Regions from separate parts of the Paenibacillus sp. FSL L8-0638 genome, predicted to be linked through region 1. Evidence: riboswitches for the same ligand, from Rfam matches in the RefSeq annotation. Region 1 holds a riboswitch; the other holds the start of a gene.
What was found. Region 1 has a riboswitch for FMN ahead of MKY35_RS06375 (DMT family transporter). Riboswitches for the same ligand answer to the same signal wherever they lie in the genome.
Positions count from the first base shown of each region.

Region 2: it holds a riboswitch for FMN, as region 1 does, so the genes downstream of both, ribE (riboflavin synthase) here and MKY35_RS06375 (DMT family transporter) in region 1, are expected to answer to the same signal.

Region 1 covers NZ_CP151960.1:1,410,022-1,425,615, reverse strand. Annotated here, with positions in the region: gene MKY35_RS06400 (hypothetical protein) at 1-316, opposite strand, end outside; gene MKY35_RS06395 (response regulator transcription factor) at 620-1,327, shown strand; gene MKY35_RS06390 (sensor histidine kinase) at 1,329-2,273, shown strand; gene MKY35_RS06385 (ABC transporter ATP-binding protein) at 2,382-3,305, shown strand; gene MKY35_RS06380 (ABC transporter permease) at 3,298-3,993, shown strand; FMN riboswitch at 4,116-4,260, shown strand; gene MKY35_RS06375 (DMT family transporter) at 4,439-5,386, shown strand; gene MKY35_RS06370 (methyl-accepting chemotaxis protein) at 5,627-7,657, shown strand; gene MKY35_RS06365 (carboxylesterase/lipase family protein) at 7,924-9,405, opposite strand; gene MKY35_RS06360 (transcriptional regulator) at 9,559-10,122, opposite strand; gene MKY35_RS06355 (glycine betaine/L-proline ABC transporter ATP-binding protein) at 10,638-11,861, shown strand; gene MKY35_RS06350 (glycine betaine ABC transporter substrate-binding protein) at 11,836-14,433, shown strand; gene MKY35_RS06345 (ABC transporter permease) at 14,531-15,594, opposite strand, start outside.
Region 2 covers NZ_CP151960.1:3,454,633-3,470,226, forward strand. Annotated here, with positions in the region: gene MKY35_RS15245 (ATP-binding protein) at 185-1,627, opposite strand; gene MKY35_RS15250 (response regulator transcription factor) at 1,629-2,345, opposite strand; gene MKY35_RS15255 (pseudouridine synthase) at 2,455-3,213, opposite strand; gene MKY35_RS15260 (spore maturation protein) at 3,292-3,822, opposite strand; gene MKY35_RS15265 (nucleoside recognition domain-containing protein) at 3,830-4,573, opposite strand; gene MKY35_RS15270 (D-alanyl-D-alanine carboxypeptidase family protein) at 4,631-5,893, opposite strand; gene MKY35_RS15275 (protein-glutamine gamma-glutamyltransferase) at 6,102-6,824, shown strand; gene ytfJ (GerW family sporulation protein) at 6,916-7,407, opposite strand; gene MKY35_RS15285 (DUF2953 domain-containing protein) at 7,577-8,287, opposite strand; gene scpB (SMC-Scp complex subunit ScpB) at 8,456-9,067, opposite strand; gene MKY35_RS15295 (segregation/condensation protein A) at 9,036-9,830, opposite strand; gene ribE (6,7-dimethyl-8-ribityllumazine synthase) at 10,005-10,469, opposite strand; gene ribB (3,4-dihydroxy-2-butanone-4-phosphate synthase) at 10,499-11,182, opposite strand; gene ribE (riboflavin synthase) at 11,243-11,908, opposite strand; FMN riboswitch at 12,240-12,413, opposite strand; gene MKY35_RS15315 (IDEAL domain-containing protein) at 12,483-12,947, opposite strand; gene MKY35_RS15320 (thiamine pyrophosphate-dependent enzyme) at 13,168-15,456, opposite strand; gene MKY35_RS15325 (2-oxoacid:acceptor oxidoreductase family protein) at 15,456-15,594, opposite strand, start outside.

The DNA of each region.
Region 1 (15,594 bases):
TATTCGTCGTAGTTGCCAGCATCTGCTCGCCTTCCTGTGTGTATGCCTTCACGATCTGCTCATCAAACCCTTCGCTGATCATTAATTCCTTCAAGGCTTGTATAAAAAGAGTCGGCAGGTTTTTGTACTGCGATTTTTTAATCCCAAACAGCGTGATGCTTAAGCGGGATATATCATGCATAAACACTATATTTTTTCTTCGATTCAGTAAAAATAAACTGGCATGCCAACTATTCAAAGGCGGATAAATATCAACTTGAAGTGGTTCAGTCTCCCATTCCTTCAGCAGTTTTTGTGTTCCTCGTATGACAAACATCGTTGCTCTCCTTTATTGACGCTCCTGTACCGCAGCGTGATTCGACATACCTAATCTCTCATAATAAGGCATGCCCCGGATATTATAACACTGTATTTCAAACATCGGATTATAAACTCTTTCAGTATAATAGAGGAAAGATATATTGCCAGACACAGCTGATTACGTAACTCCCTGGGACGATCCAGGGAGTTTTCATTTTTTCTTTGGATATTTTTATGGAAATCCCCTCCACTGCTCTATATAATTCAGGTACAGTTCGTCACACGAGCTTAATCTAAAAATTAGGGGTGTTCCACACCTATGCCACAGCATATTTTACTTATTGAAGACGATCTATCCATTGCCGAAATGCTACTCAAAGCACTCACTAAGGAAGGATACAGCCTAACCACTGCCTATGACGGGGAAGAGGGGCTTCTTGCCTTTGAACGTCATACCTATGATCTGGTACTGGTGGATTTGATGATGCCGAAGGTGGACGGTATGGAGGTGATCCGCCGAATCCGTACCCACAGCGCCGTACCTATTCTGATTATGTCAGCCAAGGACAGCGACGTGGATAAAGCGCTTGGACTGGGCTTTGGGGCAGACGATTATGTTGCCAAACCTTTTTCAATGCTGGAAATGACGGCTCGTATTCAGTCCGCGATCCGCAGATCTACTACATATGCCCGTCAGCAACAGCAGGAGGAACAACCGCAAGCACAAGTTTTGACCTACGGCAGTCTGCGCATTGATTTTGATCATTTTATAGTCATACGCAATGAAAATGAAATTCAGCTAACAGCCAAAGAGTCCGATATTTTGAAGCTATTTGTAGCCAATCCAAACCGGGTATTTACAAAAGCACAATTATACGGATTTATTTGGAAAGACGATTATATGGGCGACGAGAACGTGATTAACGTCCATATTCGCCGCCTGCGTGAGAAAATCGAAGAAGATCCCTCTCATCCTGTCCACATTAAAACGCTATGGGGCATTGGCTACAAATGGGAGAATGGCTGATATGAACATCGAAAACATTTCTGAGTGGATTGTCGGCCTCATCATGTCAGTCGTTATAGTATGGCTTTGGCGGGAGCGTATGGCCAATAAGCGCAAAATAAGGGATATCCGAGCCCTACTAGAGCGGATTGTGACGGTGAATCATGCGGAAAAGCTGCTATATGTCACAGGTGACGTTGAACTGCAACGACTCATGACGGAAATTAATCGACTGCTGGACTTGAATCTCAGAGTGTCTGCAGATTACAACCGTAGCCAAATTGCTATGCGCAAAATGATTTCGAACATTTCACACGATCTCAAGACCCCGCTTACGGTTGTGCTTGGATATGCCGAGATGCTGGATGGCGATCCGACTATTTTGCCGGAAGAACGTATAAAGCTGCTATCCAAAATTCATCAAAAGACAAGCGAAGCGATTGAGTTGATCGGAAGCTTTTTTAATTTGGCGAAACTGGAAGCTAATGATACGGATATTCCGTTGACACGACTGGAAGTGGGAGAACTGTGCAGACGCAGCATTTTAGAGTTTTATGACCTGCTGACTGCACAGGGGTTTACTGTGCATATTGAGATCCCGGAGCATACCATTCATGCCTTGGGGAACGAAGGAGCGATTGGGCGGGTGCTGAATAATCTGATCTCGAACGCCATTCGCTACGGGGCAGATGGACGGACGCTAGGCCTGACACTGTCAGAACAGCAGGATACAGTGCGTATAGAGGTATGGGATCGTGGGAAAGGCATACAGGAATCTGAGCAAGATAAAGTTTTTGAACGCATGTATACACTGGAAGACTCCCGCAATAAAGCGGTACAAGGTAGCGGACTGGGCCTTACGATTGCCAAACGTCTGGTTGAAACGATGAACGGAGAAGTTCAATTGACCAGTAGACCTTATGAGCGGACAGTCTTCTCTTTTACATTGAAGAAAATCAACTATTAATCGTACTAAACATGCTCAACTTAATAAATTTGTAAGAATCACGAAAGAAAAATGAACATTTCGCCCTTTATCCTTGAATTATCAGCAGTATACGAAGGGAGAACACCCATGACTTACGTAATACGTACACATCAGTTGACCAAAGCCCTGAAGGGTAACGAAATTGTAGCGGGAGTCACCATGAATGTGCGCAAGGGAGAAACCTATGGCTTTCTCGGCCCTAACGGGGCAGGCAAGACGACGATGATGAAAATGATTACGAATTTACTCAAGCCGACATCGGGTGAAATTGAATTATTCGGTGAGAAATTAACGCCAAAATCGTATCATCTGCTCAGACGGATGGGTTCGATTATTGAATACCCAATTTTTTATGATAGGCTGACGGCGCAGCAAAATCTCGAACTTCATTGTGAATACATGGGCTACTATAATAAGCAGGCTGTTCGGGATGCCCTGGAATTAGTAAACTTGCAGAATGCGGGTGACAAGTCGGTAAAAGACTTTTCACTGGGAATGAAACAGCGTCTCGGGATTGCCCGCGCTATTGCGACTAAGCCAGAGCTACTCATTTTGGATGAGCCGATTAATGGTCTGGACCCGGTGGGAATCAAGGAAATCCGCCAACTATTCCACATGCTATGCAAGGAATATGGGATGACTCTGCTCGTGTCCAGTCATATTTTAGCGGAAATAGAGCAGATTGCGGATACGGTAGGCGTGATTAATCACGGAAGGCTGATTGAGGAAGTGTCGATGGAACAGGTGCGGGAAACCAATACGGAATACATCGAATTTACGACCAACGATTGTAAAAAGGCGGCCTACGTCCTCTCCCATCATCTGAATCTGAATAATATAAGGGTGCTCAATGAACAGAGTATACGTATTTACGATTCAAATGTACCGCAGAAACAAATTACGAAGACGCTCATTTTAAATGATATAGAAGTGGATTCCATTCATCAGAAAAGCAGTACGCTGGAAGACTACTTTTTGCGGCTGTTAAACGGAGGTGATCTCCATGCTTAAATTGATGCAATTGGAGCTGAAAAAATTTCATCTGGCCGGTTATATCCGTTCAGCACTGATCGCCAATGCATGCATTCTTGGGCTGCTCTGTATCATCGCGCTGGACAGCCAAAGTACAGGAATACCCGAATTTACACAGTACACTCAGCTTCTCGATCTCATGGACATGCTGGTCAGAGCCACATTTATTGTGTTTGCCTCTGTTCTCCTGTGCCGCTTTATCGTAGGGGAATTTAAGTCCAAATCGATTACGATCCTGTTCATGTATCCGATTCACCGTCAGAAGCTGATGATCGTCAAGCTCTTGGTTGTGCTGCTGTTTACCTTCTTGTCTATTATTATTTCGGAAATAATCATTACGGCTGCTATTCATCTGCTCAACCAGTTTGTCTTGATTGTACCCGATAACCTTACTCTTTCGATACTGGGTCAACAATCAGCACGGACGCTGATCAATGCCGTTGCTGCCAGCTTTATGGGACTGGTTCCGCTGTATATGGGGATGCGAAGATACTCTGTACCCACCACCATTGTGACCTCAATCCTGATTGTAGCATTGCTTTTCTCCAATAATAACGGCGCTACACTTAGCTCCATAGCCCCCGTGCAAATAGGCTTCTCTATACTGGGAATGCTTGTGGCTTATGCAGCGATTCGACGCATTGAGTATAAGGATATTACTTCATAGTATGTAACTTAGTAAAACGCTTTCGAAAAATAGATGAAAATCATTGTTAGTTATACACACATTTTTCACTGGACTTCATTCTAAAACAGGTATATCCTATAGGAGAAATTAAAAAACGGAATAAGGATCTTCGGGGTAGGGTGAGATTCCCAACCGGCGGTATGGCTCATGGAGCTAAGCCCGCGACTCTGTATCTGGCAACAGGATACGGACTGATTTGGTGAGATGCCAAAGCCGACGGTAGAGTCCGGATGGAAGAAGATCGAAATATCAACATGCCGCGAAGTGGATGAATGCTGCGTTATGGGTTTTGCAGTTGCAGTAACTTCATTTAACTTGCATAAAGCGGCAAGTTTATTTGATCAACCCCCGTCTTGCATGGCCTTTCGCCATGGGCGGGGGTTTTTGTGCCACCGGTCCTGTATTCGCAAGGAGCTAATTGAGTATGAGTCAATCTTCTACTGTACTAACATCCAAAGGTTTTGATCATAGCTCCCACATGAAAAGCGGTTTTTGGCTGGTCGCAATAGGAGCAGCCTTGTGGGGCGCTGATCCGCTGTTTCGTATTATTTTGCTAAAATCATTTACTTCAACACAAATTGTACTAATGGAGCATATGCTGCTTTTCCTCGCTCTGACACCGATGTTGTGGAAGCATCGTGAGGAACTCAAAGCGGTACGGCTTCGTCAAGTTTTCGCTATTTTGTTCGTCTCGTGGGGCGGCTCGGCTCTGGCCAGCGTGATTTTTACCATGGCGCTCAGCAATGGTGATTTGAATGCTGTACTCTTGCTCCAGAAGCTTCAACCGCTGGTCGCTATTGTTCTAGCCCGTATTATTTTGAAGGAAATGTTGCCGCGTCATTTTGGATTATTAATTGTCGTCGCTCTGTTCGGGACGTATCTTCTGACCTTCGGTTGGTCGCTCCCCTTCGGGCATGTTCGTGATTTTGTCCAGGTCGGTAGTCTGCTTGCACTCGGTGCAGCAGTTCTGTGGGGTGGTTCGACAGTCATGGGAAGTTACTTGCTTCGTTCAATGAAATATGAAACGGTAACCTCCCTCCGCTTCATGGTGGCGCTTCCTCTGCTGATTGTCCTCACCTCTGTAGAGCATGCGCCATGGAATATGCCTGCCGGTACATGGGCAGGCGCAGCTGTGATTATCAACTTGCTATTGCAGGCATTGCTTCCGGGTCTTCTTAGCTTATTGCTGTATTACAAAGGCTTAAGTACGACCAAAGCGTCTTATGCTACGATGGCAGAATTGAGCTTTCCCATGGTGGGTGTCGTGATTAATTGGATCGCATTTCAGCAAATCGTTACTGTAGCGCAATTGACTGGTTTTATGCTCATCTGGATTACGCTCTTTATGATTTCACGTCAGCAAAAAAATTAACAGTTCAATGTCCCTTTCATGACTCACCCAAGCCAAATTGTGAAGATGCTTTTGCATCTCCGATTTGGCTTTTTATGTGTTCGCATTAATATTAATCATAGTTCTTTAGACCTGTTTTTCAAAAAAAGTGTCTAAAATATGCTACTATTTCTCGTTTCCCAATGATTACATCTATAAAATTCGTCGGTTTATGTCGAATAAAACAATGTAGTGATCATCAGACACAGAGGAGCAAGAACTATGACTAAAACAAAACAAACAGTTCCGTGGTGGAACAGGTTTCTCAAGCAGTTTTATTTAATGAGGACAAGATTAATAATATCTTTTTTAGCTGTGTTATTGATTCCGAGCGTACTTATCGGGTACTTTTCTTATCAGGGGGCTACGACACAACTCAGTCAGCAAATGGGCGGTTCCGTATATACGAATCTGTATCTGATCCGAAGCAATGTCAATCAGTATGTAGCGCCCATTATGAAAGATCTGGACGTGCTTACCACTGAAATCAATTCTGATTCCATCGGTACCAACCAAGAAGCCCTTCAGAAAAAGTTAGATGTTATCGTCAAGGCTCACCCCGAGCTAGATGCAGCGCTTCTCGGCAATGAGAAGGGGCAATACATACGTTCGCCGAAAAAACAGGAGTCCGATTATGATCCCAGGGAGAGAAAATGGTACAAAAATGCGATGCTGGAAAAGGGCAAAGTATTCGTCGGTGTTCCAGTTGCCAGCGTCACGACAGGGAATTTAGTCGTTAATATATCGGGAACGCTGGAGGACGGTGAAGGAGCTGTTGCCCTGGCTTTGAACCTGGACAAAATGAGTGAAAGTCTGCAGTCTGTTAAGATTGGTGAGCGCGGAGGACTCATTATTGTTGATTCTGAACATAAAGTTGTATCTGGGACTGGAACAGCCTTTAATAAGACAGGCAAAAAAGCGGCTGACGCCATAGAAGGACTTCCCGAAGTGGCGACAACCGTTGAAAATGATGCTCCTTCCATGTCGCAAATTCAATTTATGAATCGAGATATGCTGGCCTTTACACTTAAGGACCCTCTCACCGGTTGGAGCATTGTCGCACTGTCGGATCTGGAGGATTATAGTGATGCAGCCCAACCAATTCTGAAGCAAAGCCTGATTGTAATTGTTATTTCCATACTTGCCGCGGCGATCATCATTGTGCTTATGGTCCGCTCGTTCTTAATTCCGCTGCGCAAGCTGCAAGCAGGAACACGCATCGTCCGTGACGGAAATCTGACCGAACGTGTTAATCTATCCAGCAAGGATGAGTTCGGCGAACTGGCACAGAATTTTGACCAGATGACGCATTCCTTGCATACGATGGTCTCCGAGGTCAACCAAACCTCCTCCCGACTTGCTTCCTCTTCCCTGATAATTAAGGAAAGCACAGAGCAAACGACGGAGTCCGTACAACATGTAGCGGAAACGGTTATGGAATCCGCGGAAAATGCAGCCACCAGCGCCGAGGCATCCGAGCAGACCGCTAATGCCGTTGAAGAAATGGCGAAGGGTGTCAGCACCATTGCCGAATCGGCAAGCTCCATCGTGGATTCAGCAGGACAAACCGAGCATGATGTGGCTCAAGGCAGTCAAATGATCAGTAGTGTACGGACCCAAATGGACCGTATTCTGGAGGCTGTCAGCCAAACGGCTAGCTTAATGGATGAGCTATCCCAGCTCTCGGACGATGCGAAGCAGATGAATACGGCTATTGCCGCCATTGCCAAGCAAACCAATTTGTTGTCTCTGAACGCGTCTATTGAAGCTTCCAGAGCTGGCGAAGCCGGGCGTGGATTTGCCGTAGTCGCTATAGAGGTACGCAAGCTGTCTGAGCAATCCAAGGAAAGCGCGGATTCCATCAGTCAGATTATTACTCAGATGCTCGATTTGATTCAACGCTCTACCGCTACCATGAACGGTAATGTTCGTAACCAGGTAGGTGAAGGTATGCGTATTAGCCAAGATGCAGAAGGTGCATTTACGAATATTGAGCGCTCTACTTCTCATATCGTGGAACAAATTCAAAGTGTGTCCGCTGCTGCTGAACAAATCTCAGCCAGTACAGAGGAAGTCTCCGCCACCGTTACCCATTTGGCAAGCCTGTCTCGCAATTCGGCGGACAGCTCGCAGACAACATCTGCTGCTGCTCAGGAACAAATGGCAGCTATGGAGGAAATCGCCTCTTCGTCACAGGAGTTGTCCAACATGGCGCAGGATTTGCAACAGCTGGTTAAGCGATTTAAGATTTAACTTACACATTGCATCGTTGCAATTTCATGCATGTAAGAATGAACAGTAGTACATCTAATTACTAGAGGATTTTGCAAAAATCCAATAAGCGACTTCCAATGAACAAGATATAGATCAAAATGGTTTAGTTCGTCAATATCTTGCACTTTGGAGCGACTGGAATCGAATTTTGCAAAATCCTGACTAACTAAAGCCTTCGTCCGTATACAAATTACGGGCGAAGGCTTTTTACATTTGAGTTCTTGATATGCTCTCTCTCTTGTTACTTAAAGGGTCATCTGACCGGTTAACTGACGGCGTCTATCTCCTTCGGGGTCGTGCTCCACCTTAATATTCTGATGGAAAATAGCTGTAGTCCGCCCTTCTCTGTCGTACATCGGCCAAGCCCCCTCGGACAGCACTGGCTTCCCATCACGTGCAAAAGCAACCCATGCCTGCTGCATATCTTGAGCCAGCTTCTGCATCGAAGGTTGAATCTCTAATCCAAGCTTATCTAGCAGCTCCAGATTATCGAAAACAAACGCAATCTCTGCACCGTGAACCGCTTGTTCAAAGGTAGGATGCCCGGGCAATGTCCAATCAAAACGATACATCCATACAGGCGCATGCGCCGACTGTGCAACAGCAAGAGCCAACGCAGGACGCCAAAAAAATAGATCGGTCAACATTTGCGCCTGTCCCTCAATCGTAACCGGAAATGGTTCTATCAGGTTGCCGATGTCTGACATGCCCGTCATCATTTCCAATGCTTGTCTCGCTGTCGACTTGTTCATTAGATGGGATTCTTTTCGGATGAAATAGGCCCCCTCATGCAAGTTCGTTCCAATCAAAACGGAAACCTGCTTTGCTGAACCTTGCGCGATTGCAGACAGGGGTACATCTGGCAAGGTCACACCGTCCACAACGGGTTGATAGATCATCGCCATCCCTGGTCCGATGACTTCATGCGTCTTCGCCATCGCTAGCATCAGCGCATCTGTCGGCAGGCTAAACAACCTCTCTGGATGCTGAGTGTCCACACCCAGCTGCTGTAGATACACAGCCGTCACTTGCTCGGCCTGTGAAGTTGGCAATACCTGCGACGCACCGCTCTGCAAAATCGCACGCTGGAACAGTCCTTCAGCTGCTGGCATCGCCAATAAAGCGGCAATACTCATCGCGCCTGCTGATTCACCGAACACCGTCACTTCGTCCGGATTACCGCCAAAGGCAGAGATGTGATCCCTAACCCATTTCAGCGCAGCGATCTGATCCAGTAGTCCCGCATTAGAGGTCAGGCCATCTCCCTTTGGAGTCAGATGCAAAAACCCTAACGGCCCCAATCGATAATTGATCGTAACAACCACAACATCGCCATTCTTCGCCATGCGTTCCCCGTCATATAAAGGTATAATCCCGGACCCCGTGACAAAGGCACCGCCATGAATCCACACCATCACTGGACGTCCCTTCTCAGGAGTCTTCGAAGCAGGTGTCCAAACGTTCAGGTATAAGCAATCCTCTGACTGCTTAGGCGGTTCCACCAGATTTCCAGTCATACTTTCAGCGGATGGCATAGGTTGCGGACAGATTGGCCCAAAACTCGTCGCAGCCCGCACACCCTCCCAAGACTCCAAAGGCTGGGGCGCGTGAAAACGTAGTTTTCCAATAGGAGGCTGTGCATATGGGATACCTTTCCATACATGATATCCATTTCCTGATTCCCCACGCAATTGACCTAGACGAGTATGTACTATAATACTCTCCATCATGAAGCCCCCTTTATTTCGTATGTTCAACACAACGGTATAATATCAATCTTTACATATCTCTATTATACCCTTTGCACACGGCCAAACCAAAAAATACCGGAAGCACTTTTGCGCTCCGGCATTTTTATAAACAAGATAGGGAAATAGCGATTAATCCCGAACTTCTTCTTTTGGAATCAGCTTGTAAATTTCTTCGCTTTCCATAGAGTCAATTAGTCTGTCTAGCCACTTGTAATAAGCGACGGCCTGCTTCATTTTCAAACGATCTTGCTGAAGAATCGCCTTAAATTCCTCGTACTCTTCACCCTGATTCATCAATTTGTCCAGCTCATCAATGGCTTTGCGCAGCACCAGTAAATTTGTTTCTACCGCTTTTCTCCATTTAATAGCGAAGAAGTCAGTAAATGTTTGATGCCAGTCATATTCAACTTCATACAAATCCTTGCGTGAGCCCTTGCTCCATACCTTATTTACCATTTTCAGATCCAATAATGTGCGAACTCCTGTACTCATGCTCGTTTTGCTCATTTCCATTTCACGGCCCATCTCGTCCAGCGTCATCGGTTTATCCGCAAAAAAAAGCAAACCGTATAAATGCCCCGCAGACAAAGTAATCCCATACAGGTCCATGTTTTTACCTATAGCTTCTATGACACGTTTGCGAATTTTTTGCAGCGAAGCCTGCTGCTCATCACCTAACTGGTACAAGCTCATGCTTGCAACCTCCTAATTTTAGAGCATTTTGCACAACCTAGTATGAACGATTTACCCGTAAAAGATTAGCTTTGACGCAATATATGAAATCTTTCAACAATAAATGAAATGTTTCAAAAGCAAAGCTTCTGTCTATATTACAACAGCATGGGTCGTTCAAAATCATAATTCGCAAAATTGCTAATGATAGTAAACTTTTAAAATTATGGATATACATAAATCTTTTTCTTATGGTTATATTTCATTGTCTATTTTAAAAAAAGCACTATCGGTTGTAAAGTTCCGAATGTTTGAGCATTCTATAGAACGAAGGAGCATATTGAAGGAAACTTTGTACAGTTTTTTCTGTACGTACTTTATGAACAGTTTTTTTATTTGAAATGTAAGCAATGCTTCTGTTACAATTAATTTTGTCATTAACCGTTCAGGATGTTCAGAATTATGATTTTTATACTCAATCCTTAATGCAACATGGGGTTAATACCAAGCAAAGTATAGAAAGAAGAGGTGTATGTATGACGATTTTGGAAGTCAAAAATGTCAGCAAACTCTTTGGTCCTCACGCAGAGCAAGGTGTTCCGCTCCTGGAGCAAGGCTGGGGCAAGGAAAAGTTGGCCAAAGAAAAACAGATTACTGTTGGTGTCAATAAGGCCAACATGGAAATTAAGCAAGGTGAAATTTTCGTAATTATGGGGCTATCGGGCAGTGGCAAGTCCACTTTGGTGCGAATGCTAAATCGCTTGATTGAGCCTACCTCCGGTGAAATTCTGGTCCACGGCAAAGATCTCCGTAAGATGAACAAAGAACAACTTCGCGAAGTTCGTCGTAAAACCATCAGCATGGTTTTTCAAAAATTCGCTCTGTTCCCACATCGGACTGTATTAGAAAATGTAGAATATGGTCTTGAAATTCAAAAGGTAGAAAAAGCACAGCGTCAGGAAAAGGCGCAACAAGCGCTGGAACTGGTTGGTCTCAAAAACTGGGGCGATAAAATGCCCGATGAATTGAGTGGCGGTATGCAGCAGCGTGTCGGTCTGGCACGGGCGCTGGCTAATGACCCTGAAGTGCTCCTGATGGATGAAGCGTTCAGTGCATTGGACCCGCTCATTCGCCGTGACATGCAGGATGAGCTGTTGGAGCTTCAGGATAAAATGAAGAAAACCATTGTGTTTATCACCCATGATCTGGATGAAGCGTTGCGGATTGGTGACCGGATTGCATTGATGCGAGACGGTGCGGTCGTACAAATCGGTACACCGGAAGAAATTATGATCCAACCGGCTAACTCTTACGTAGCCCGCTTCGTCGAGGATGTGGATCTGTCCAAGGTATTGACGGCTGCTCATGTCATGCTTCGTCCAGAAACCATCACCATGGATCGTGGTCCGCGTGTGGCTCTGGAATTGATGCGAGAGCGTGGGATTTCCAATTTGTTCGTCATTGACCGCACCAAAAAGCTACTGGGTGTTATTAACGCCGAGGATGCTGTTCATGCACTGCGCAATAATTTGAAAATTGAAGATATTTTGATCACGGACGGACCGCAGGTTGCTGCCGAAACTGTCATTAATGATTTGTTTGAAATTACAAGCTCGTCCAAGGTACCGCTGGCTGTGGTCGATGACAAGCAAAAGCTGCTGGGCGTTATCGTCCGTGGAGCATTACTCGGCGCACTTGGTGGAGATGTTACTACTACGAAGGAGGTGAATGCCCATGATACCGAAACTGCCAATCGCTGAGTGGATTCAAGCCATTGTCGACTGGATGGGTATTCATCTGGCTGGATTGTTTAATGTTATTTCTTCCATTATAGAAGCTGTAGTAGGCTTTTTCTCAGGCCTGTTCATGCTTCCGCACCCTCTGGTGTTCATCGTGATCATCGGCATTATCGCCTTTATGATCGGGCGGGTTCAGCTTACGCTGTTTACTGTCATCGGCTTCCTGCTGATTGATAATCTTGGTTATTGGAGTGAAACAATGAATACGCTCGGACTGGTCATCACGTCTGCGCTCGTATCCATTGTTATCGGGATTCCCATCGGGATCTGGTGTGCATACAGTAAATCGGCATCACGCATTATCACGCCTTTACTTGATTTTATGCAGACGATGCCTGCGTTCGTGTACTTACTCCCAGCGGTTACCTTTTTCAGCCTGGGTGTTGTGCCGGGTGTTATCGCATCTGTTATCTTTGCAATCCCCCCAACCATTCGCATGACCAACTTGGGGATTATGCAAGTATCAGGTGAGCTGATCGAAGCATCAGACGCTTTTGGTTCAACCTCAGCGCAAAAGCTGTTCAAAGTTCAGCTTCCACTGGCATTGCCTACCTTAATGGCTGGTATTAACCAGACGATTATGCTGTCACTGTCCATGGTTGTTATTGCTTCCATGATCGGTGCGGAAGGCATCGGTGCTGTTGTGTACCGTGCTGTGACACAGCTGCAAATCGGTAAAGGTTTTGAAGCAGGCTTAGCTGTTGTCGTTCTGGCTATTGTGCTTGACCGTTTTACGCAAAATCTGTTTAAACCTACGCAAAAAGGCAAAAGCCGCGTATCCAGCAAGCAAAAAGTATGGATTACTTCTGCAGTTACAGCTGTCATTCTGATCGCTGGTGCATCCCAATATTTTGTTGGAACGGACCATTCCGCATCTGGCAAAGGTAACGCTGCTGCCAACCCGGTTGGCGAAGAAGTCGGTTACAAAATTATCGGTATTGATGCCGGGGCAGGCATTATGAAATCGACTGCCAAAGCAATTCAAGACTACAATTTGTCTGATTGGAAACTGGTTGAAGGTTCCGGTGCAGCTATGACGGCCACACTGGACAAAGCCATTAAAGCGAAAAAACCGATCATTATTACAGGTTGGACTCCTCACTGGATGTTCAACAAGTATGATCTCAAATATTTGGAAGACCCTAAGAAGTCTTATGGTGAAGCCGAGGGGATTCATACGATTGCCCGTAAAGGCTTGCACCAGGATGCTCCTATCGCTTATGAGTTTCTAAAACGTTTCAAATGGACACCAGAAGATATGGGTGAAATGATGGTCGCCATTCAAGCCGGAACCAGTCCTGAGCAAGCTGCCAAGGATTGGGCGGAGAAACATGCCGACAAGGTTCAGGAATGGACTCAAGGACTGCAACCTGTCAATGGTGATACCTTCAAGCTAAGTTATGTGGCTTGGGATTCTGAAATTGCCAGCACGAATTTGCTAAGTTATATTTTGGAGAACAAACTGGGTTACAAAGTAACCGCACTTCAAGTTGAAGCAGGTCCTATGTGGACGGGTGTCGCTAGTGGTGATGTAGATGCTTCACCGGCTGCATGGCTGCCGTTAACACATGCGGATTACTGGGCTAAATACAAGGATAAGCTCGACGATCTTGGGGCTAATATGAGCGGTGTTAAAACCGGATTGGTCGTTCCAGCTTACATGGATGTTAAATCGATTACTGATTTGCAGGATAACGGAGCCGAAGCGGCTACGGCTTCCGCCACAACTGAGGACTTTGGCAAAGAGGTCGGTTACCGCATTGTCGGTGTCGCTCCCGGCGACGGATTGATGAAGCTGACTGCCAAGGCCATGAACGATTACGACCTGTCCGACTGGAATTTGCTTGAAAGCTCCGGCGCTGCTATGACAGCTAACCTGGACAAGGCGATCAAAGCCAAACAACCTATCGTTGTAACAGGCTGGACCCCTCACTGGATGTTTAACAAATACGATCTGAAATACTTGAAGGACCCTAAGAAGGCGTATGGTGATAAGGAAGAAATCCATACCATTGCCCGCAAAGGCTTGAAGCAGGATGCTCCTGTGGCTTATGAATTTCTAAGCCGCTTCAAGTGGACTGCTGAGGATATGGGTGAAGTGATGATCGCGATTCAGGACGGTACTGCCCCGCAGCAGGCTGCCAAGAACTGGGCTGATAAACATCCTGACAAGGTTCAGGAATGGATCAAGGGCCTGCAGCCCGTCAGCGGCGATCCTTTGAAGCTGAGCTACGCTGCTTGGGATTCTGAAATTGCCAGTACGAACGTATTGAAATATGTATTGGAACAAAATTTGGGCTATAAAGTAACAGCCCTGCAAGTGGAAATCGGCCCGATGTGGACTGGCGTAGCTGGCGGAAGTGTAGATGCTACCGCAGCCGCTTGGCTTCCATTGACGCATGCTGATTATTGGGCTCAATACAAGGATAAGGTGGATGACATCGGAACCAGTATGACTGGCGTTATGTCCGGGCTTGTCGTTCCATCCTATGTGCCGATTGATTCTATCGAGGATCTTAAGCAGCCGCAATAATATTTTTTCCACTTTTAAACCATATGAACAAGCAAAAGGCAGATCAGGGTTTACTCCTGATCTGCCTTTTTATGATATCCAATATTTAGAGTTGCTCTCAGCCTTTTAGCGTGAATCCTTCTTGAGCGGACACATCGGCATGCTGCCCTGTCGTCTGGTGCTGTCTAAAGAATAACGGATAGATCGCAAAGGACACCAGCAGACTCACACAACCAATGACGCCTAGAGCAATCATATCTTTGAAGATGTAGGTGATATCCAATCCTTTGAGCGTGATGTTCCGTACAGCATCCAGGTAATACGTCAGTGGCAATATCTCAGCAAGCCCCCGCAAGAAGCCGGGCATTGCCTCTAATGGCCACGTATAGCCTGACAGCATAAAGGAAGGAACAGCAATCAGCATCAGAGTTTGGGTCGCATCTACTCTGGTTTTGGAAAAGAGACTGAACAGGAAGCCTAATCCGCACAAGGCAAAGTTAAAAACCAGCGACACTAAAATCAACGGCAGTACCTGTCCCCTAAACGGAATATCGAAGCATAAAGCGCTGATACTGAATACAGTCAGCACATTGAAAGCTCCCGCTGCATAATACGGTGCCAGTTTGGCAATAGCCAAACGCCAAGGGGTATTTCTCCATGCGCCAAATCTCCCCCAAGTCCCTGCTTCCTTATCACGCGTGCAGGACAACGCGATACCAAGCAGCAAACACTGCTGGAGAGCCGCAGAGATAACCCCTAGTGGCATGAAAAGCTTATAATCATATACCGGGTTAAATAGCACTCTGGATCGGAACGGGATGGTAGTCAGCGTCGAGGCGGCCTGATCGGCGTTCATTCCCTTTTGTTTCATGGAATTGACTGATACTCCGGCACTCACGCTACTAATAACCTGATTCGCAATCCGACTGGCACTATTGGAATACATCATATTACTGCCGTCAATCAGCGTGAGCACGGGTGGATTCTCCCCATGCTTAAGCCGAGTGGTAAAGTTGTCGGGAATGACGATTCCGACCTTAGCTTCTCCAGTCTCTACTTGACGGACTACATCATCCTGATTGTTTGCTTGCCGTGTAACGGCAAATGAATCGGTCGAATCAAACGCCTGAATGATCTGGCGACTGAGCTGCGAATTATCTCCGTCGTACACAGTGACAGGCA
Region 2 (15,594 bases), 2.0 Mb from region 1:
TAATAAAGAGAGGCGCCTGGCTACCCAGGCGTCTTTTTCTTATACCGTTATCTATCATGTGAGTAATCATTTTGAAACAGGATGTTCCACGTTGAACAAGATAAATGTTGATTTTTCAACAAAAAGCACCCTCTTCCGAGGATGCCTGCAAACCGGGGTATATCAGCTTGGGCTTATAAGCCTGTTACAGACCCAGCTTAGTTTTGCTGGAGATGGGCAGCAAAATAGTAAATTCCGTCCCTTCCCCCAATACGCTGGCAGCAGAGACAGAGCCTCCGTGAGCCTCTACAATATTCTTGACAATAGCAAGCCCCAAGCCAGTCCCTTTATCCTCACCACGTACTCTGGCTTTATCTGCCTTGTAAAAGCGGTCGAAAATATAAGGTAAATCCTCGCTGGCAATGCCTACACCTTCATCCTTAATCCGAATACAGATTAACTCATGCCGTTCTCCCAAAATTCGATCCGCCGCAATAGTAACCTTTTTCCCACCGGGTGTATGCCTGAATGCATTATCCAGCAAATTGGTCAATACCTGTTCCAATCGGTCTTCATCTGCCTCAGGCAGCAGCAAACGTTGGCCATGCTCATGGTAATCGAGTGTCAGTCCCTGTTCCTTTGATCGTACCGTAAATTTACGGTGAACACGCTCGATCAACTCATTCACATCCACTTCCTGTCGGTGCATGTCTGTATGACCAGCCTCCATTCGGGCCAGATCAAGCAGATCCTTGACTAACCTTCCCATGCGTAATGACTCATCATGGATGACCTGCACCAGTTCCTCGGATTCTTCTGGTGAACCCGCCATACCATCCAGCAACGCCTCACTGTAGCCCTGCATCATAGATAAAGGTGTACGGATTTCATGAGATACGTTGGCCACAAAATCGCTCCGCATCTTCTCTAGCTTCACTTCTTCCGTAATATCTCGAAGCACAGCTACTGCACCGCGGATTGCATTATCCGTATACAGAGGCGCCATCTGCACCGACCAGGAGCCCTTCTTGACATGGATATAGTCTCCGACATCCTCTCCCCTGTCCATAACGGTATGGAACAGAGACTGCAAAGGCTCAGGTACAGAAGCTCCAAACTCCTCCAGATCACGTTCCTGCCACTCCAGCTTTTTCCAGATATCCAGCAAACTTTGTGCCGGCGGATTCGTCAAGATGATTTGTCCGCTTCTGTCGAAGGTGATTACTGCATCAGACATGCTTCGCAGTACGCTGGATAAATGGTTTTTCTCCTCATTCAGACTGCGGATCGTTGCTTCCAGTTCCGTAGACATATGATTAAAAGTTTTCGCCAGTTCTCCAATTTCATCACTGGTCACCAGCGAAAGCCGAGTATCATACCTTCCCTCACGAATGGCATTCGCCGCCTGAATCAACAGCTGCATAGGCTGTGTGATTTTAGTAAAAAGAAATAGGGCAAAAAAGGTCGTCAATAAAAATCCGACTATACATGTATAGGTGAACAAATGCTTGATTTCCGTCGATTCATACGCCGCAAAATTTCTGTTGATGTACGGCAATAAAAAAAGCCCTAAAAAAATAAGCACAGAGCCTACAAGGCAAATGATGGTGATCCACAGCTTGCCTACCAGCGATCTCCAGAAGTTCACGTTATTTTGGAACCTCCAGCTTATAACCTACGCCCCACACGGTCGTAATCATAGCCGCTGCCTCTGGCGATACCTTATTCAGCTTTTCACGAAGCCGTTTCACATGCGTATCCACAGTGCGCAGATCACCAAAAAATTCGTAATTCCAAACGTCTTTCAGCAGTTCTTCGCGTGAGAAGACTTTATCTGGTGACACCGCCAAATAATGCAACAGCTCGTACTCTTTAGGCGTGAGACTGATTTCAATCCCGCCCGCAGTTACCCGGTGCGCATCATGCTCAATGATAAGATTCGGAAAAACAATACTATTGCTTGGTACCGCTTCTTTCGTTAAAAAGGCAGTTTCCGACGAACGGCGTAAAATCGCCTTCACCCGGTAAATGACTTCTCGCGGGCTAAAGGGCTTAACCACATAATCATCAGCTCCGACTTCAAAGCCTTGTACACGGTTCACTTCCTCGCCTTTGGCAGTCAGCATAATCACAGGTGTAGCTTTGGTCTGACGTAGCCGTGTACACACCTCAATCCCATCCATCCCCGGAAGCATCACATCGAGCAAAATAATGCTGTAATCGCTTGCAGTCGCTTTTTGGAGGGCAATCTCCCCATCCTCAGCTTCGTCAATTGCATATCCTTCTTTTTCCAGATACATCCGCAGAAGGCGTCGAATGCGTTCTTCATCATCTACAATTAATATGCGGTTGCTTTGTTCTGACATATTCCCAGCCCCTTCGCTAAAAAAAGCATTCTCTCTATTTTACTATTTTCCCGTGCTTGGTCAAACTTTACTCTCATCCAACAGTCTCTTTACACCAAAAAGGCCGGGGTTATGACCCCCGTCCTGTCCGTTTCTTTTTCGTGTTGTCTGATTTGGCAAGTTGAATGAGACGGTTGATTTCGTCCTTGGTTAGGGGTCTGGTCAGACCGCGCTTCAAGTTTTGTAGCAAAAGATCTCCGAAGGCTATCCGCTTGAGTCTGATGACTGGGTGTGAAATGGCCTCAAACATCCGTCTTACTTGGCGATTTCTGCCTTCATAAATGGTAATTTGGATCACAGACTCCTTACCATTCGGATCTACATCTTTATATTCTACCTCGGCTGGTGCAGTAATGCCATCTTCCAGCACGATTCCCTTTTTCAGCTTGTCCAGCTCAGTACCATGTGGAACACCTTTGACTGTTGCCACATATGTCTTGGGCACATGATGCTTGGGATGGGTGAGCAGATTGGCGAACTCGCCATCATTGGTAAGCAACAGCAGTCCTTCGGTGTCGTAGTCGAGACGTCCTACCGGATATACGCGTTCCTTAACGCCTTTCAGATAGTCTGACACGATTTTACGGCCTTCCGGATCGGAAGCGCTCGTAATGACCCCTTTAGGTTTGTTCATCATCAAATAGATTTTTTTCTCGGTTTTGATCGGGCGTCCCTTTACCGTAATCATATCTTGATCAGGGTCTGCCTTCGTTCCCAGTTCAGTTACGACAACCCCGTTCACTTCCACGCTACCCGCCTGAATAAGCTCCTCACATTTACGTCTGGAAGCTACACCAGCTTGGGCCAATATTTTCTGCAATCTTTCCATGTTCGCTAATTCACCTCATGCTAATGATACCCATCCATGAGCAAAATCACAACCCCCGTTCAAAAAACGATGCAGAAATTAAAATACAAGCAGGCAAATCGCAATAGCTGCCACAAAACCAACCACATCTGAAAATAGTCCTACCTTCAAAGCATACCGTCCATTGCGGATACCTACCGCACCAAAATATACAGTTAGTACATATAACGTCGTGTCTGTGCTGCCCTGAATCGTTGAAGCGATCCGACCGATCATGGAATCCGGGCCATAGGTGCGAATTAGATCCGTCGTAAACGCAAGTGAACCAGTGCCCGTCAATGGACGAAGCAAGCCTAAAGGCAATACCTCGCCCGGTACACCCCAGTGTTTAATCCAAGGGGTAACCCAAGAGATCAAATAGTCCAAGGCGCCGGATGCTCGAAAAATGCTAATCGCCACCATCATGCCTACGAGATGAGGAATAATGCTGATGGCGGTAGAAAATCCGTCTTTGGCTCCATCCACAAAAGAATCGTAGACAGGGACCTTTTTAGCATATGCATATAAAGGAATAAAAGCGAGAATAACCGGAATGGCCCAAGTCGATACGAGGTTTATAAAATTAAGCATGCCTCCCTCATCCTTTCCAAGTGGTGTCCCTGCCCTTGGCAGCCGTGATTCCCGTTCGCGGAACGGCAGGTAAAGATGCGGGCAACGTAGTTGAAGAGGCAGCAGATGTTGGTGCTGGTGGGGCGAGTGGCGCCAAGGATGACTGGGACGGCGGAATCGCCGGAGGACGGCGGCGCAATTCTCGACTACGGTACCAACGATCCGCCGCAATTGCAGCAAAGGTGGCTATTGCGGTCGCTACCAGTGTCGTACCGACGATTTCTGCCGGATGTGCGGAATGGAAATTTAGCCGTATCGCGATCAACGTCGTAGGAATAAGCGTAATACTGGCTGTATTCAGGGCGAGTAGCGTACACATGGCTGGTGTGGCGGTTTGCTTATCTGGATTGAGCGTCTGCAGCTCTTGCATCGCCTTGATTCCCATCGGTGTGGCTGCATTCCCCAGGCCCAGTAGATTGGCGCTCATATTGGACAAAATGTAACCCATAGCGGGATGATTACGCGGAACATCAGGGAAGAGAAAGACAACTAAAGGAGAAAGAAACTTGGATATTTTCTGTAAGAGCCCGCCATCTTCAGCCAGCCGCATCATACCCATCCAGAACACCAGCACACTTATCAGTCCAAAGCACACTGTAACCCCCGTAGTTGCCCCGTCAAAAGCCGCTTTCGTCACCACCTCAATATTTCCCTGCGCGGCAGCAAATACAAATCCAATACAAATCAAAGCCACCCATATGAGATGAATCATGGCTGATTCCTCCTTTTCCCAATGATGTGACACGTACAGCTCTATTTCCTGGTTGCCCTATGCTCCAAACAAATTTTTAAGGATTTCGTTCCATCTGCTCGTCCAATCTCGTTGCTGAGTATTGTTCGCAGGTTCTTGTGCAGTTGGAGCCTCCTGCTGTGGCTGTACGGTATTTTGAGTAGGCAGCTTACTACCTTTTGCATACACAGGAACAGAACCGATAAGCTTACCTTCCAAAAGGAATTCAACCCGTCCTCGTAAGCCAAATGATACGTCCGCTCTGTCTTCAGAAGCGGAATTTTTATACAACACCAGTCTTTTGTGCAACTGGGTTTTCTCGCCATCATGTAAAGGATAGGCAAAGCTTGTACCTGTTAATAGTGGGTAACCATCGATAGGTTGCTGCTTGTCCGTAATCGGAATGAGCGGATAATATCGGAATCCGTAATCAAGCATACGGGCATGATCGTTCCAATCGTCCCCGTCATTCAAGGTAACAGCAGCGAGCTGGCGACCGTCCCGTGTAGCCGAACTGACCAGACAGCGAAACGCTTTTTTGGTAAAGCCTGTTTTCACCCCGTCAGCTCCGTCATACAGCCGCAGCATTTTGTTTTTATTGTGCCATGAGTAGTCCCAAGAGTCGTTGGGATTCGGTGCTTTTTTCAATTCTGTTTTTACGATACGGGCAAAAGTTGGATTATGCAGCGCATAAGCAGTAAGCCGGGCCATATCATTGGCTGAGGAATAATGTCCCTCGGCATCCAGCCCGTGCGGATTAGCAAAATGTGTATGGCTTAGCCCAAGCTGAACCGCCTTGTCGTTCATCAAATGAACAAATCCCTCTTCTGTCCCCCCCACATGCTCAGCAATGGCAGAAGCGGCATCATTACCAGAACGGAGCATTAAGCCGTACAGCATATTTTCCAATGACATTTGTTCACCCATTTGCAGAAAAAGCGAGGACCCTTCTTTGGCATACGCGGTTGGGCTCACCTTTACCCGGTCCTGCAAGCGTCCATGTTCAATAGCCACGATCGCTGTCATAATTTTGGTCAGGCTGGCAATACGTAGCTCCCGGTCACCTTCGGTAGAATAAATGATTCTTCCTGATGTGACATCAATTAAAGAAGCAGCCTGTGCATGGGTTCCTAATGCGGGCGGCGCTACTTCTGTTTTTATCGCTCCCCGAACGGGCTGCGGACTTAGCAACGTAAGCGGCAATGACAAAATAAGCAGTAGTACCAGCGGCAAAACAAATGCGCGTGCCTTATTCAAGAAATGGCTGTGGTCCGCGTGAATGTGTTGCTTTTTTTTAAACATTTGGATTCCTCCGGTTTTGAGCAAGTCTTGTACCATTCTATGTCCAAGCTGTTCAAAGTATGTCCACCTTTATAACAGAAAATTCCTTTACAGGACTAGCCATTAGCTGCTCCTTTTTCGCTTTCTTTCTACAAAACCAAGCAACATGCCCTCCTGAGCACATATATATTAGTTACTAAACGTTAAATATGGATCGAGGGGTTATAACATGCAGCGACTACAGTTTGAAATGATTTTAAGATCGCGGATTGTAGAGTCCGCAGAAGCATTGCATCGAAGCGGTGTATCCTTTGCCACTTTTGCTACCGCACGTTGCAACCCGCAATTCTGGAATATAACGGAAAAGGGTGGCTTTCAGATCAAAGCAGGTGTCACACCGGCCCAAGGCATCAGAGATATCTTTTTAAACAGTCATCAATACGCTTTTGAATGTGCAACAGCTATGGTTATTGTGCTGTACAATGGAGTGCTGGATTCCATTCTGGAAAGTGAGTTTAATCGGATTTTTGCTGATATGCTGCTGTATGACTGGCACTATGATAGCGACCTTAGGCTCATACAGCAGAAAGGAAGTCATAAAGCGGCTCCTGGCGATATTCTGTATTTCAACAATCCGGATGTGTCATCTGAAACATTGGAATGGAAAGGAGAAAATGTCGTTAAGCTAAAGGAAGACTTGTTTTACGGCCATGGGATTGGTATCTTGCCGGCGAAAGGTATTATCGATTCCCTGAATCAACATCGTCGGCCGGAAGCCACGGTATCTGCTTATTTGACGGATGAAGTGATCTATCCGGACTACATCTACCTATCGCAGTTTGCTGCCGAAGGAAATCGAAAAAATGAAATCTCGCTGCATACTTTGTATCAACAGGAATACAGTCACCAAATACATGCTGTCATTGGGGGAAGACAGTATATTCGGGGATAGGTCCGAGTACAAGCAGAAAAGAAGGTATTCCTTAGCCTATACTCGGCTTTGGGATACCTTCCTGAGAGAACGCTTTTAATTTCAATAACTTTTACAAGTAAGCCGGGCCAGAATTACTGTGATCCGTAGCAACATCTACAGGTACCTGTGAGGTTGGAGTCTGTAAGTTGCCGCCTGAATTCCGGAAGATAGACTGAACCTTATCAATCAGGTATGGCGTGGAGTCAATGAGCTTCTCAATCAGATGCGTTTGATTGTCCAATGGAACGATCTGTGCCCCCTGTTTACCAACAACCAGAAAAGCAATGGGATGAATAGATACACCACCACCGCTACCGCCTCCAAAAGGATGCCCTTCCTTCCCGCTATGATTACCCGACGCCGAGGAAGTATGAAGTGCCTCTTCGTCTACATTAAAATCACTTCCCCCGGCAGCGAAACCAAATCCCACCTTACTGATTGGCAAAATAACAGAACCATCGGGTGTTTCCACTGCGTCTCCTACAATCGTATTCACGTCTACCATGGCTTTGATGTTTTCCATTGCGGTTTGCATGAGCCCTTGAATCGGGTGATCTGACATGATTTATTCCTCCTCTGCTTATCTCAAGCGTAGACTGCCTTTTCTTTCGCTATTGTGCGCAGGGGTTCAAGGAAATATGTATGTCTTTCGATTCGGTTATGCCTAATTCTGGAGAATACTGAATCTCAAAGTTCAGAAAGGATTGAGTCTCACCTCTCTCCACTGCTTATCATTCATTGTTAGCTTGATGATCCGCATTTTTTTTGGAAAAAACCCGTTTCCATGCCTCCGGTCCACCCGGAACGCGCCATATGCGGTAAGATAAGATGAGCATGGAGAACATTAAATAGCCGAGCGATACGTTTGCTTCACAGTTCAAAGTGGTGGTAAAACGCAAGCGATCCACCCAATAGGGCACAACATACAGCTTAGGGGTACAATCCATGCGTACAAAGCTTGAAGCATAACCGATCAAGGTTGTTTTTAATCCCCACAAAATACCAGTTGAGGTAGCTGTATATGCCGCGTCAGCAAGACTAATGTTGGTAGACCATTCCATTTTGGACATCGTCACATGTGCCAATGTATGTCGCAACCATCTATTAAAGGATTTCGTTCCCTTGAGCAAAACCCGTATATCATGTATAAATTGTTTGATTTTTACTGTATCAATATTACCACTATCCACGGAAGCATCCGTTTTATGTATGTTTTTGTTGCGATCAAGCCGATAGAGAAGCCCTTTTTTCAACCCTGTTATGAGAATGGCCGGCACATCGTAATTCATTTTTATCATCCCGTATAGAAATCTGATCTCTAGATGCGCCCGATCATCATTGTCATGTTTGGCAATATTCAGCTTCAAACGAATACGAGAGAGCAGAACTGCCAGTACAAGTAATATAACGACGATGATGGCGATACTGATCCATTTCCACACTGGCGTGTCCTCCCTACCTTTTTGCTATAGAATATCATGGCAAAAATAGTATGACCGTTCGCCGGAAAATCATGCATCTTAAAATACCAACAGCCAGCCCCCAACTATATGAGGACTGGCTGTCTGTTTGAACTTTTACATAAGTGAGCCGCAAGATCCGGAGCAGCTTTATTGGGATTCAAGATCTAGATCATTCGCCGCAGGCTGGCTGCTCTCCAAACGCTCGAACAATAATTGAGTCTCTTCCTCCAAGTTGTCCGAATTCTCGAACAGCTCCGGTTGCGGTAGATCTGCCAGAGAGCCCAGACCGAAATAATCCAAAAATGATTTCGTCGTTCCGTACAATATCGGCCGTCCGATAGCTTCCGCTCGACCTTTCTCTTCAATGAGCTCCTTGTTGACCAGTGTATGTATGGCCCGCTCGGATTTAACACCCCGAATCTCTTCGATTTCAACTCTTGTAATGGGCTGGCGGTAGGCCACAATGGCCAACGTCTCCAAAGCAGCTTGAGACAGTGAGGCACGTGCCGGAGAGTATGCGAGCTTTTCAAAATAAGGTGCATGTTCGGATAAAGTTGCAAGCTGATAATGACCGGCAATACGGACAAGTTGCAGGCCTCTTCCCCCCTGCTCCATGTCCTGCTTCATATCTTCCAGGCACTGCTCAACCAGCTCTTGCTGCTGCTCTACAATGTCGGCGATCTGCTTGGTGGATAACCCTTCCTCTCCTGCTAGAAACAGCAGTCCCTCAATAATTGATTTCAGCTTCAGATAATCCATTAACCCGTAAATCCCCTCTCCACTCCATTACAATATCATCGAAAAGCTTCTCCTGATAACAGAAAATTTGTTTCATTTTCATCAGTTCAAGGATAGCCAAAAAGGTCACAACCACTTCATGCCGATACATATCCTCATGCATCAGCTTGGAGAACAGCAGCCGTCCTCCATTCCCCACCATCTCTAAAGCCCCGATAACTTGCCGGATACGGTCCTTGACTGAAATTTCGTCCCGATGAACACGGGTTACTGTCGTACGTCGTTCTGCTTTGCGCAAAGCACGCTGAAAGGCTGCGACCAAATCGCTTGCATGCAGCCCGTGCACCGGATTTACGGGTTCAGTGGGCAGGAATGCACTCAGATCTTCTGGCTCCTTGCCATAAATTAGACTCCGCTCCCACTCACGTTCACTTAGATGGCGAGCAATCCCTTTATATTTACGATACTCCACCAGCTTGCGGACCAGTTCCTCACGTGGATCATAATCCTCTTCCTCATAAAAATCCAAATCGTCATATTCCATCACAGGTGGCTTGGGAAGCAACAATTTACTCTTAATAGATAAGAGCGTCGCCGCCATCACCAGAAACTCGCTCGTAATGTCCAGTTCCAGCTCCTGCATACTGTGCAAAAAAGCCATATACTGATCAGTAATATCGCTAATCGGGATATCCTGAATGTCGATTTCGGCTTTATCAATCAGATGCAACAGTAGATCCAGCGGACCCTCGAATGTTTCCAGCTTGTAGTTTACGACTGTCAATGTGCTTCCCCCTGCCTTACTCCAATCATCATTCAACAATACCTTTCCCTATAGCACTTATGCCCTGCGTTATCAATCCCTCTTTCTGTAGTATATACGTCATCGCCTTGCTTAACAATCCAATCCCTTTTTTCCCCTTGCAGTTTATACCGTTCTATTCAGCTATTCCTATCATTAAAATTGCTTGCCGAGATTGGCCATTTCAATCGCAGCCAGTGCTGAATCCCAACCTTTATTACCAGCCTTCGTACCTGCTCGTTCAATAGCCTGTTCAATGTTTTCTGTAGTCACTACCCCAAAAATAACAGGTACTCCCGTTTTTAGGCTGCTCGCAGCCACACCCTTGGCCACTTCATTGCAGACGATATCATAATGTGAAGTAGAACCACGGATGACCGTACCCAGCGTAATTACGGCATCATATTTGCCGCTTGCAGCCATTTTTTGCGCAATTAGTGAAATTTCAAATGCACCCGGAACCCAGGCTACATCAATTTCATCTTCCTGTGCACCATGTCGTTGAAGTGCGTCAATTGCACCGCTTAACAGCTTGCTCGTAATAAACTCATTAAATCTGCCCACCACAATACCATATTTTAAACCGTTCGATACGAGATTACCTTCTAGAAAACGTGCCATATTAATCAACCTCTCTTAATTTAAATTATTTACAATGACAAACGACGACGGTAGTCCACCAAATGCTGAATACTGATCAGTTTCAATTGATGTCGCTTGGCGACCACTGCCAGATCAGGCAGGCGGGCCATTGAGCCATCTTCCTTTATAATTTCACAAATGACTCCAGCAGGCTTGAAACCACTGAGTCGAGCCAGATCAACAGCCGCTTCCGTGTGACCAGCACGCTGCAAGACACCCCCATCGCGAGCAATCAGCGGGAACATGTGACCAGGCTTGCGGAAATCACTTCCTGTGACTGCTTCGTCTGCCAAGGCGCGTACAGTCAAGGAGCGCTCGGCCGCTGAAATCCCCGTTGTTGTCTCCATATGATCTACCGATACCGTAAAGGCAGTACCGTGGAAATCTGTATTTTGCTCTACCATAGAATGCAATTCCAAGGCCTCGGCTCTTTGTCGTGTGATCGGCACACAGACCAACCCGCGACCTTCTGTAATCATGAAATTAATGACCTCAGGCGACGCTTTTTCAGCCAAAGCGATAAAATCGCCTTCATTTTCGCGCTGTTCATCATCCACTACAATGACGACCTTACCGTTTTTTAAGTCCTCCAACGCTTCTTCGATGGAATCCAAACGAATCTCTTCGTCATGTTCCAACTCGCCATGCTCTATGACGTTTGCCATTGCACTTGTTTGGCTACCTCTATCCATAACACTTTCCTCCTTATGTCTTGTGCCACGAATGCTCCTAAACAGGGTTGCCATTCAATATCAGGCAAAGCCGTGTTTCGCCAAATAGTCCAAACTGAGAGGAGCTTCTTCTACTCTCTCCGCCTCCGCTGCACCTCTGTAACTTAAAAGCTGTTCTACATATTTGCCCAAAATATCGCATTCGATATTGACGGTATCCCCCTCACGTTTGCCTTGTAAGGCCGTTTCGGATAAGGTGTGGGGAATAATGGATACGGCAAAGGTCTCTCCCGTACGCTGTGCGACTGTGAGGCTTATACCATCAATTGTGATTGACCCTTTGAGAAGAATATATTTAAATAATGTTTGATTTTTAGGCTCAATTTCGTACACCACTGCATTCTGGTCTGATGTCACCCCGCGAATCGTTCCCGTCCCGTCCACATGTCCTTGCACAATATGTCCTCCGAACCTTCCACTCGCCGCCATCGCTCGCTCCAGATTGACTCGGCTGCCGGATCTCAACTCTTTCAGATTAGTGCTACGAAAGGTTTCCGGCATCACATCAACCTTAAAGTCTTTCGTACCGATCTGTATCGCCGTCAGGCAAACGCCATTCACTGAGACACTGTCTCCTATTTTTAAATCGCCCAACACCACGGAACCCGAAATCCCCAGCACCATCGCTTCACCGCTTTTGGAAATGGTTTGAATACGACCCACTTCCTCGACCAATCCGGTAAACATGCCTTCACTCCTTTCCACTACATCTCAGTTTATCCCTAATTCATCAGCTATAAGCGCAAAAAACCCCCAGTTCGGATTCAATCCGTCATGGGGGTGATGAGAGTCACATTTGTAGTATACAAGCGCAGTTCATATGCATCTTAAGACGACATGAAATCATAGGTTTGCCAATAGAAAGCATGACTGAGGATACAGCCAAATACGCTCAGAACACCCATCAAAAAGAAAGCTTAAGAAAGCTATCGCCCGATGCCATCCTACAACGAAATAAGCCGTACGCACAATTGGGTATGCTAAAAATCGGCACATGTCACGTCATGCACATGCGCTTCGTATCCTTCTCCCATCCAGACTATACTGTCGGTCCCGGATTTGCACCAGGTCCACCTTCTGCTGATCATTCAGCATCCGGGTCACGGACTAAGCCATGCTGTTTCTCACAAAAACGATCCACAAACATGTCATCACCGCCGGTGGGGAATTTCGCCCCGCCCCGAAGGATCTTGCTCTTATTCTTGAATTAACATTAAACTTGTTACGTATATTAGCACCGACTTCTAAAAAAAGCAAGTTATCAAATAGAAGCTCCTGCTTTGGTTTTGACATATTGGCTGGAGAGTTCTTCAAACCAGGTTTTATCGTTCATATGAAGCGCCAAGTCAATCAGATCGGCCAGTTCCTCGACTCCCAGCTCTGTTGCATGATCAAAGGTAATTACGGCTGAAGCAACCGGTCCTCGCCCTTCCTCAGAACATGCTTCATAATCCAGTCGTACATCAACATGTCCGTCAATAAACTCGCATTTTAGAAAATAAATAATTTCGCACATTAAAATGGGGCGTACTTGTGTTTCTAACACGCAATCCATCACCTTGGCAGAATAATGCTGGTTCGTCAGCGTAAATTTGTGTTCTGTCGCTGCCAGCGAGGTCCGTCCAAAATCATCCGTAAACTTGAGTTCCACTGGCTTGATGTTCATAACCTTAGGGATCTGTTTCTTTATAATTTCGATTATTTCAACTGTATTCAGCTTAATCATTACCTGCACCTCATTGCATCTTAAAATTCAGAAGAAAACTTTTTAACGTGCCTCTTATAGGCCTCCACTCCTATATCGGAAATCATTACCTGTTTTTTTATGCTTCAACCCATAAACGACAAAAAAGATTCTTTGCGCAATAAGCGCAAAGAATCTTGACTGAACTACTACAGTAACAGCGGCTAACAATGTTAATCGATGATTATGCAAAAAAAAGGAATTATAGTTCTGAAATTTCATGTTTCTTTTTCAGGATAGTCCAACGACGCTCTATCTCCTGCTCAAAGGTAGCCAGTGTAGCTTCCTCCTTGAGTAGATGCTTCGTTTTACCCATTAATTTTAACCATTCTGCAGCTGGAATCCGTTTTCCTTTGTCTTCCGGATTGTAGGTAATGGTCGTACTGCCTTGTTCTATTTCGTACAAAGGAAAGAAACAGGACTCGACAGCGGCGCCCACAATACTGGTGCCCAGTCTGTCTTCGGATTTCCAATTCAGCGGGCAGGCGCACAGGATTTTACCATAGGCCGTACCCACGTTGTTTGCATACCATTGAGCCTTGGCTGCTTTGCGCAGCATATCCTGCGGATGACTTTCAGCAGCGGTAAAAGCATACGGAATGTTACAAGCGGCCATGATTTGCACGGTATCCTTGTGATGCCCTTGCTTTCCTTTTTGCATTTTACCTACACCCGACGTACTGGTCATGTGACCGAGCGGAGTGGAGTAAGATTGCTGTGAACCTGTATTCATGTACCCCTCGTTATCATATTCCAGCATGATTAGCTTATGATTACGCAGAGCCGCACCAATCGCAGAACCCATACCAATATCCATCCCACCGTCACCACTAATCATGATAAAGGTCGGATCGTCCGACATCTCAATTTCATTACGCCGTTTCATTTCCATGTAAGCTTCTAGCGCTCCTGAAAGGGTAGCGGCCCCGTTTTGAAAAAGATTGTGGATCATCGGTTGTTTGTGTGATGTATATGGATACCCTGTCGTCGTCACATATACGCAGCCTGTCTGGAACAGCACGACAATATCCCCTTCAATACCTTTGAAAAACAGTTCCAGCGCAGACAATGCCCCACATCCTGGACAAGCTCCGTGGCCTGGTGAAAGACGCCGTGGTTTGGTTGTCAACGACCGCAAAGGTGGTACCTTGACCTTGAGCTTCCCGGTCTCCTCGTCCGGCGTAACCTGAATCAGACCCGTACGGTAATCATTACCACGTGGCGGCTGCATAACTTGCGGCATCACCTTGTCCGGTGAACCCGAATTAATTCCGTAGTAATCAAAGGGCTTCTCTACTCGTCCGGCCTCTGCCGCCTCGATTGCAAGCTGGAAGAACGCCTCTGCATCTTCTGCATAAAAATCTTTGCCGCCCAAGCCAAAGATACGGCTCAACACGAGTGTCTGATTCAGCGGGTCCTCCTGCAAGGCCGCTTTAATTTCATGTGTTAAATTACCGCCGTCCGCCCCATACGAGTCTGCACGTTCACCTACCAGCAACGCCTTGACATTGCGTAATGCTTCCCGCAGTTGTGCGGCTGGGAACGGTCGGATGATGTTCGGACGTATCACACCAGCTTTAATTCCGCGCGCGCGGAGTTGATCCGCCACATCCTTGGCCGATTCAGCCGCCGAATTCAACAGAAATACCGCAACCTCAGCATCCTCCATTTGATACAGATCTAAAATCGGGTATTCCCTACCGGATAAAGCGGCATATTCTGCTGCTACCTGCTCATATACTCCTTCTGACAGCTTCAGTGCTTCGGACAGCTGAACATGATTATTCGTCAAGTCATCGCCGTTCATATGCGCGCCCACAGTAACAGGATGATCAAAATCCGTAATATTCGGATAATTTAAGTTCGGGTTAGGACCTACAAAACCACGCACGGTCTCAGCATCGGCAAAATATTGCACTTTACGTTTTTGATGGGACGTATAAAAACCGTCATATGCGACCATTACAGGCAGCCGAACATCGCTGTGCTCTGCAATTTTTAGTGCCATAATGTTCATATCATACACAGCCTGTGGTGTACTTGCCGTCAAAATGACCCAGCCTGTATTCAAACCATAGTACAGATCCGAATGATCTCCGCGAATATCTAGGGGACCACTGACAGCTCGTGTCACCAGATTCATAACCATAGGAAAACGGGTACCTGACTGAACAGGTAACTGCTCCAGCATGTACAGGAAACCTTGCGAACTAGTGGCGTTCACCACCCTCGCTCCCGCTGCGGCAGCTCCATAACAAATCCCTGCCGATCCGTGTTCTCCGTCTGCTGCAACCAGCTTAATATTATGCTGACCTCTCGTTCTCATCTGATCTAGATACTGCGCTACCTCGGTAGATGGAGTAATCGGGAAATATCCCATCATATGATAATTAATCTGCGCAGCCGCCGTTGCTGCCATTTCATTACCGGATTCGAACGTTGTCACTTGCGCGGCGCCTGTCTGTTTGAGTTCTTCCTCCAGTTTTGCCATTACGCACGCCCTCCTTCATATACCGGAAATTGGTGGGCAACTCGATTCTGTTCAGCCCATCCCCATTGCTCGCGACGCGAGCTTAGTGCCCCCGATGGGCAAATATCTACACATTTCAGACATCCTTTGCAATACTGG